2 regions of the Micropepsis pineolensis genome follow, and region 1 is predicted to be linked to the other one. Evidence: riboswitches for the same ligand, from Rfam matches in the RefSeq annotation. Region 1 holds a riboswitch; the other holds the start of a gene.
The links. A riboswitch is a leader RNA that binds a small molecule or an ion and turns the genes downstream of it on or off. The one in region 1 is predicted to bind cobalamin.
Positions count from the first base shown of each region.

Region 2: linked by a shared signal. The riboswitch ahead of ACZ5RI_RS00090 (TonB-dependent receptor plug domain-containing protein) and the one ahead of metE (5-methyltetrahydropteroyltriglutamate--homocysteine S-methyltransferase) in region 1 are both predicted to bind cobalamin.

Region 1 covers NZ_AP042408.1:2,083,457-2,087,667, forward strand. Annotated here, with positions in the region: gene alr (alanine racemase) at 1-72, shown strand, start outside; gene ACZ5RI_RS09270 (MlaE family ABC transporter permease) at 69-836, shown strand; gene ACZ5RI_RS09275 (ABC transporter ATP-binding protein) at 846-1,610, shown strand; cobalamin riboswitch at 1,678-1,874, shown strand; gene metE (5-methyltetrahydropteroyltriglutamate--homocysteine S-methyltransferase) at 1,979-4,211, shown strand, end outside.
Region 2 covers NZ_AP042408.1:24,259-28,469, reverse strand. Annotated here, with positions in the region: gene ACZ5RI_RS00095 (CheR family methyltransferase) at 1-111, shown strand, start outside; gene ACZ5RI_RS00090 (TonB-dependent receptor plug domain-containing protein) at 229-2,163, opposite strand; cobalamin riboswitch at 2,308-2,480, opposite strand; gene ACZ5RI_RS00085 (class I adenylate-forming enzyme family protein) at 2,610-4,211, shown strand, end outside.

The sequences.
Region 1 (4,211 bases):
GGCACGATTTCGTACGAGATTTTGACACAGGTTTCACCCCGCGCCGCGCGCGTCTATCAGGAGGCCGCATGAACGTCTTTGCCGCCATCGGGAAAATCACGCTTGGCTTTTTGCAGGAGATCGGTCGGCTGTGCATGTTCACCGCCACCGCGGTGATCAGCATCGTGCGACCGCCGATCTATTGGTCGTTGCTGTTCAAACAGTTCATGCGCGTCGGCTATTTCTCGCTGCCGGTGGTTGGGCTGACGGCCTTCTTCACCGGCGGTGCGCTGGCCTTACAGATTTATATCGGCACCGCCCGTTATGGTGCCGAAGTCTACATGCCGGTGGTGGTGCTGATCGGCATCACGCGCGAGCTGGGGCCGGTGATCGCCGGTCTGATGGTGGCGGGGCGCGTTGCGGCGGCCATCGCTGCCGAGCTTGGCACCATGCGGGTGACCGAACAGATTGATGCGCTGACCACGTTGGCCACCAACCCGATGAAATATCTGGTGGTGCCGCGTCTGGTGGCGGCGGTGATCGCCATGCCGCTTCTGGTGGCGGTGGCAGATGCCATCGGCATTTTCGGTGGTTACGTCGTCTCTACCAGCAGTCTGGATTTCACCGGTACGATCTATTTGCAGCACACCATCAATGCCCTCGATTTCAAGGATGTCGCTTCCGGCCTGATCAAGGCGGCGGTGTTCGGTTTTCTCATCGCGCTGATGGGGTGCTATCACGGCTTCCATTCCAAGGGCGGGGCGCAGGGCGTCGGCAGCGCCACCACCAGTGCGGTGGTGTCGGCGTCGATCCTGATTTTGGCTTCCAACTACATCCTGACCAACATCCTGTTCTAAGAGATCGCCATGGCAAAAATCGAACTCAAGGGCGTGAAAAAACGCTTCGGATCCAAGGTGGTTCTGGATGGCGTCGATCTGACCATCGAGCAGGGGGAATCTCTGGTCGTCATCGGTGGCTCGGGCACCGGCAAATCGGTGACGATCAAATGCGTTCTGGGCATTCTGCGCCCCGACGAAGGCGAGATCTTTGTGGATGGCGAGCCGGTGACGCGCCTGCGTGGCCGGGCCCGCGAAGCCTATTTGCGTAAATTTGGCATGCTGTTTCAAAACGCTGCCTTGTTCGACAGTCTGCCGGTCTGGGAAAATGTCGCCTTTGGTCTGATCCAGGGCCATGGCATGGGCCGTAAAAAGGCGAAGGACATCGCCATTGAAACCCTGGCCAAGGTCGGGCTGACGGCGGATGTTGGTGCACTGTCGCCGTCGGAACTGTCGGGCGGCATGCAAAAACGCGTCGGGCTGGCGCGTGCCATTGCCACCAAGCCCGAGATCATCTTCTTTGACGAGCCGACCACGGGCCTCGACCCCATCATGTCGGACGTCATCAACAATCTGATCGTCGATATGGTCAAGGATGTCGGGGCCACTGCGCTGTCGATCACCCATGACATGGTCAGCGCCCGCAAAATCGCCGACCGCATCGCCATGCTCTACAAGGGCAAGATCGTCTGGGCGGGGCCGACGGTCGAAATTGATACTGCCGACAACCCCTATGTCGATCAGTTTATCCATGGTCGCAAGGATGGCCCGATCCAGATGGAAGTGCGCGGGTAAAAACATAATGGATATGCAGACATAAAGATTTCTTTATGTCTTTATTGACACCCATTGAGCCCGCCGATAGTGTCGGTGGGCTTAAGGTTCTTTTGGGCGTGCTTTTTGCTCAAAAGCTAAGAGGGAAGCCGGTGCAAGACCGGCGCTGCCCCCGCAACTGTCAGCGGTGAGCGACTGTTCAAAAGCCACTGGGGTATCCCTGGGAAGGCGGGCAGCCGTGACGACCCGCAAAGCCAGGAGACCTGCCTTACAGCAACAGATCGTCCACGGGCGGGGTGTCCCGGCGGGTTGCGCATGGTGTGCGTGCCGTGAACCGGTACGTCTTGCGCCCGCTTGGCCTTTGCTCCAACCATTTTGGAGTATTGCCGATGTCTTTGTTAGCTGTTGCAAGTCTGGGGGGGCCATCGATCGGCCCCAGACGCGAGCTGAAATTTGCGCTGGAAAGTTACTGGGCCGGAAAAACGGATGCCGAAGCGCTGCTCAAAACCGCTGCCGGTCTTCGTGCCGCGTCCTGGGCGCAGCAACAGGCGGTGGGGGTTGAAATTCTGCCCAGTAATGATTTCTCGCTCTATGATTCCATGCTTGATACCGCGGTCATGGTCGGTGCGGTTCCGGCCCGTTATGGCTGGCAGGGTGGGGCGGTGCCACTCGACACCTATTTTGCCATGGCGCGCGGCACCCATGGCCGGGCGCAGGATGTTGCGGCGCTGGAAATGACCAAATGGTTCGACACCAATTATCACTACATGGTGCCGGAATTTACTGCCGATCAGTCCTTCACGCTGTCCACCTTAAAGCCGGTCGAGGAATATCTCGAAGCCTGTGCGCTGGGGTACAATACGCGCCCGGTGCTGATCGGGCCGGTGAGTTTTCTGCGCCTTGGCAAATGCAGTGGTGCCGATACGCTCAGCCTGTTGCCGCGGCTGCTACCGGTTTATGGCGAGTTGCTACAGCGTCTGGCCAAGGCCGGGGCGAAATGGGTCCAGATCGACGAGCCGGTGCTGGCCACCGATCTGGATGCCGGGGCGCTGGCGGCGCTGGTGCAAAGCTATGCGGCGCTGAGCCATGCCGCCCCCGGTCTGAAAATTCTGCTGGCGAGTTATTTTGGCGATTTCGGCACGGCACTGGATACGGTGGTGCATTTGCCGGTGGCGGGTTTGCATCTTGATCTGGTGCGCGGCCACGAACAGCTGGGCGAAGTGCTGGCCAAAGCGCCCAGGGATCGGGTGCTGTCGCTGGGGGTGATCGACGGGCGCAATATCTGGCGCGCCGATCTGGAAAAGCTGATCTTCGGCTTAAAGCCGGTGCTGGCCGCCTGGGCACCGGAACAGTTGCAACTGGCACCGTCCTGCTCGCTTAAGCATGTGCCGATTGATGTGACGGTGGAAACCGAACTGGCCGAAGATGTCAAAAGTTGGCTGTCTTTTGCCGTGCAGAAAATGGGCGAGCTGGCCAGCTTGCACACCGCGCTCACGGCGGGGGAAAGTGCGGTGGCGGACAAGCTGGCGGCGGCATCGGCTGCGCTGGCGGCACGGCGGCTTTCCGCCACGGTGCACCGCGCGGATGTGGCCGCGCGCATGGCCCATGTCACCCCGGCGATGGCAACGCGCAACAGCCCCTTTGCCGACCGCATTGCCCGGCAGCAGGCGCATCTGAAACTGCCGGCGTTTCCGACCACCACCATCGGCTCGTTCCCGCAAACCGACGAAGTGCGTGCGGCGCGTGCCGCGCATGCCAAGGGAAATGTCAGCGATGCCGATTATGTCGATTTCTTACGGGCAGAAACCGCATTGGCGATCCGCTGGCAGGAGGAGGTTGGTCTTGATGTGCTGGTGCATGGCGAATTTGAACGCAACGACATGGTGCAGTATTTCGGCGAACAGCTCGACGGTTATGCCTTCACCAAACATGGCTGGGTGCAAAGCTATGGCTCGCGTTATGTTCGCCCGCCGGTGATCTATGGTGACGTCGCACGGCCCCGGCCAATGACGGTGGCGTGGGCGCGCTATGCGCAATCGCTGACCGAAAAACCGGTCAAGGGCATGCTGACCGGGCCGGTGACCATGCTGCAATGGTCGTTCGTGCGCGATGATCTGCCCAGATCTGCGGTGTGCCGCCAGATTGCGCTGGCGCTGCGTGACGAGGTGACCGATCTGGAAGCGGCGGGCATCCGCGTCATCCAGATTGACGAGCCGGCGTTACGCGAAGGGCTGCCGCTGCGCTGCGATGACTGGCAGGGCTATCTCAATTGGGCGGTCGAGGCCTTCCGGCTGGCATCCTCGGGCGTGGCGGACGAAACCCAGATCCACACCCATATGTGTTATGCCGAATTTAACGACATTATCGCCGCCATCGGTGCGCTGGATGCCGATGTGATTTCGATTGAGACGGCGCGCTCGCAAATGGAGCTGTTGTCGGCCTTTGCCGAATATCGCTATCCCAATGCGATTGGGCCGGGCGTCTACGATATTCACTCGCCACGGATTCCGGCGGTGACGGAAATCGTAACCCTGCTCAGCAAGGCTTCGGAACGGCTGAGCCCCGGGCAGATCTGGGTCAACCCCGACTGCGGCCTCAAAACCCGTCGCTGGGAGGAGGTCA
Region 2 (4,211 bases), 1.4 Mb from region 1:
ATGGCCCCTGATGGGGTGTTGGTGACGGGCAGCACCGAAATGGTGCCACCCATGACCGGTTTCCACAATATTTGCCGATCAGCCCCCGGCGTGTATGCCCGGCGGAGCTGACCAGCTTTGATGGGCGATTAGAGCGACGGCTGGTCATATGCGATCGGCCCGTCGCTCTGTTTTTTTGTTTGATCGCGCCTTTGCGCGCAAACTGTCTATACTTTTGCGCTCGTTGCCTTAGAGCCGCGCGCGCACGCCGATGCTGGCACCCAGACCTTCTACGCCGTAATCGGTCACCGCCTGAGTGCGGTCATTGAACAGATTTTCAATACGGCCGTAGATCTGCCAGTGCGCGTCGATATTGTAATCGGCGAACAAATCAACCTTCTCCTTGGCACCCAGCTTGGTGGTTTCACTGGCGGCATTAAAGCGCTGACCGAGATAGTTCATCGCCACGCCGAGGCCGAGTTCTTCGGTGGCCTGCCAGCGCAGATTGGCGTTGGCCAGATAATGCGGACGACGGGCCAGATCAAGGCCGGTGTCGCGGTCGGTGGCGTTCATATAGGTGTAGTTGGCCGACAGCGTCAGCGTATCGGTCAGGTGGGTGTCCACCGCCGCTTCAATGCCATTGGCCTTGGTACGGTCGATATTGACGTAATAGCCATACTGTTGCAGCCGCTGCGAGCAACCGGGGGCATCAGACGCGCTGTAGCAGTTCTGCCAGTCAATCTGATTGCTGGTATGACGCCAGAAGTAGGTCAGCGAGGCGTGCAGCCGGCCATCGAAGAAATTCTTGTCGGCGCCGATTTCCCACGTGCGGGCGGATTCGGGTTTCAGGGCATCAATCGGGTTGGAATAGGCCGAATAGAGCTGATAGAGCGTCGGCGATTTAAATCCGTCGCCGTAATTGGCATGCAGGGTGGCATCGAGCTCCGGAATCTGCCAGGCCGCCGCGACCTTGACCGAGGTGTGGCTGCCGAACTCGTCATCATTGTCGGTGCGCGCACCTACGGTCAGCGTCAGCTGGTCGAACAGAGTCTTCTGCAGTTGGCCATAGCCCGACGTGGTGCGCTTGTGCCCGGCGATATGATCGGCGGCGGCATAAGACGAGAAGGTATCATTATCGAGATAGGTTGTTTCGCTTTCGGCCCCGAAGGACAGCTCGGTGCTGTCGTCGATCTTGGCCACGCCCTGATATTCAACGCGGAACGCCCCACCGTCATAGGCATAGTTGTGGTGGATGGTGTCGTAAGCGGAATCAAAGAAATCGCGCTTGGACGAGGACGCGATCAGCGCCAGCCGGTTGGTCAGAATGCCATCCAGCGCCGTCTGGTTGATGCCGACATAGCCGCTGTAGAGGCTGTGGGTTTCATAGGTGGCAGAGTCAGCCAGATTGTAGCTCGCGTCGTAGCCATCGTCATACTTGGTGTGGGCGTGATCGTAATAGCCGATGACATCAACGCTGATCGTATCACTCAGGTGGGTGCGGGTGTTGATATTGAGCGACTGGTTGGCCGTGCCGTCCGCTTCGTGCTGGCCAGCCGCGGCTGAAATGCCCTTGGTGGCATAATCATTGGCCGCGACACCGAATTCCGTGGCCCCGGCAGTCCCATTTGCCGCCACATTGACGCGCCAGCTATCAAAGGTGCCAGCTTCCGCACTGGCGGTCAGGGCGGTGTCGCCACCGCGCTTGGTGATGATGTTGATGACACCGGCCATGGCATTGCTGCCATACAGGGTCGAGTTGGCGCCGCGCATAACTTCGATGCGGTCGATATTGTTGAGGAACAGATCGCCATAATTGGCACTGCCCGACGAGTCACTGGGGTCGTTGAGACGGATTCCGTCGATCAGTGTCAGGGTCTGGCCGCTGTCTGCACCGCGCAAATAGACCGTAGTGGTCTGCCCCGCGCCACCGGTGCGGTTGATGCTGAGGCCGGGCACGTCGCTCAAGGCGTCGGTCAGGCTGACACTCTGGCGGGCGTCGAGATCGGCGGCATCAATGACCGTGACCGTGGTGCCGGTTTTGGCCAGCGGCTGGGTCGTGCGGGTGGCAGAAACCACCACGGTCTCAACCTCCTGTGCGGCCGCTGGGGCCATGCAGGTGCCAAACGCGGCGATCAGCGCGGTGGTGGTGCCAAGCAGGATTGTCGTTAAACGGGATGTAGGCATAAAATTTCTCCTGGAATAGATCCCAAGAGCCGGTGGCGGTTCAGCCTGATCCTTCGAATGGCCAGAATGTTCCGCGGCAGCGACTCATACACGTTGTCGCCGCGACGGATAGAACCGCTAATTTCCGGCACACCCCGGCCGAAAACTGGACGACGACGCAAGGCAGGTCTCCTGGCTAGCCGGCTGCGAACGAGAGCACCAGCCTTCCCAAAGCGCATATGGCTTCAGTGGCGTGTTGGCGTCTCTTGCCGACGACAGTTGCGGGGGCAGCCACGTTTGATGTGCGTGTTCCCAAAACCTTACGTCTGATGGCTGTCTACAAAGCCGAAAGCGGCGGTACCGTCAACGTTTAAGCCGTTGCCTGTGCACGATTTCAGGCATCTGTTGCCCCCGCGGCAACAAGCGTGGATAATGGCCCTTGTGCCATTAAGGAATAGCTGCGGGCCATGATGCATGGCAAAATATGGTCTCGGGCGGCGGCGGATGCCGCGCTGACCCGGCCGGGGTCCTGTTTTGAGATCGAGACCGTTCAGCAGGGTAATCGCGCCTTGCGGGTGTGGAAATGTGCGCCCGCCACGGTGCCAGCCTTGCTGGCGCGGGCGGAACGTTTCGGCGCGCGGGAATTTCTGATTTATGATGCGACGAGGGTCACCTACGACGCATTTCTTCGCGCAGTTCAGGCGTTGGCTGCCGACCTCAAAGCCCATGGGGTGGTCCCCGGCCAGCGCGTCGGGTTGGCCATGCGCAATCTGCCCGAATGGCCGGTGGCGTTTTTTGCCATCCTGCAGACCGGGGCGCTGGTCGTGCCGCTTAATGCCTGGTGGACCGAGGCCGAACTGGCGGCGGCGCTGGCCGATAGTGGGGCTGAGTTTGCCATTGTCGATGACACACGGCTCGGTCGCCTGCCTGCGCAGCCTGGTCTGGATCATGTCTGGGTGTGCGGCGCATCGCGAGGGGGGGCAGGCGTCAGCCAGCTGGAAGCGGTGATCGGTCCGGCGGGCCGCTGGCATATGCTGCCACGGCACCCACAGGTGCCGCCACCGCTGGAACCCGACAGCGCTGCGGCCATCTTCTACACCTCGGGCACGGCATCGCGGCCGCGCGGGGTGCTGTGCAGCCAGAGTAACCTGCTCGATACGATTATGGCGATGGCCTATACGCTGGCTCGCACCCGTCTTTGCGAAGGCGGGGCGCTGCCGGATGCCGATTTCCTGTGTCAGCCCCAGCGCAGCATGCTGCTAACGGTGCCACTGTTCCATGTCATAGGGGCCTGCGCCGTGATGATTCCGGCGCTGCATAGCGGGGCGCGGCTGGTGCTGATGCCCAAATGGGATACCGAAGCAGCCTTCGCGCTGATCGAAGCCGAGCGCGTCAGCCATTTATGGGGTGTGCCGGCGATTGCCCGCGCCATGCTCGATCATCCGGCGCGCCAGAGTTATGACCTGACATCGTTGCGGCTGATCAGTTATGGCGGGGCACCGTTTGCCCCGGCGCTGGCGGGCGAGATTGCCCGGGTCTTCGCCCCTGCGGTGCCCGGCAGTGGCTGGGGCATGACCGAGACTGCTTCGCTTTGTATTGGTCATTCGGGTCGCGAATATCTTGACCATCCGGCCTCCTGCGGTTTGCCGCCGCCGACCTGCGCGATCAAGGTGACCGATGCGGCGGGCCACGTGCTGCCGTCGGATACGGTGGGCGAGCTGTGGGCCTATGGGCCGAACGTCGCCATGGGCTATTGGCAGCGGCCAGAGGAAAGTGCCGTAACCTTTGTCGATGGCTGGGTCCGCACCGGCGATCTGGCCCGCATTGATGCCGAAGGTTTCTGCACCATTGTTGGGCGCACCAAGGACATGCTGATTCGCGGCGGCGAAAATATCTTCTGCGGCGAGGTTGAAGCTGTGCTCGCCAGCCATCCGGCGGTGCGTGAGGCGGCTTTGCTTGCGCTGCCCGACCCGAAGCTGGGCGAGGTACCCGCTGCCGTGGTGGTGCTGCGCCAGGGGGCGTCTGCCAGTGCCGGGTTGCTGAAAGCCTATGCGGCGGAACGGCTGGCA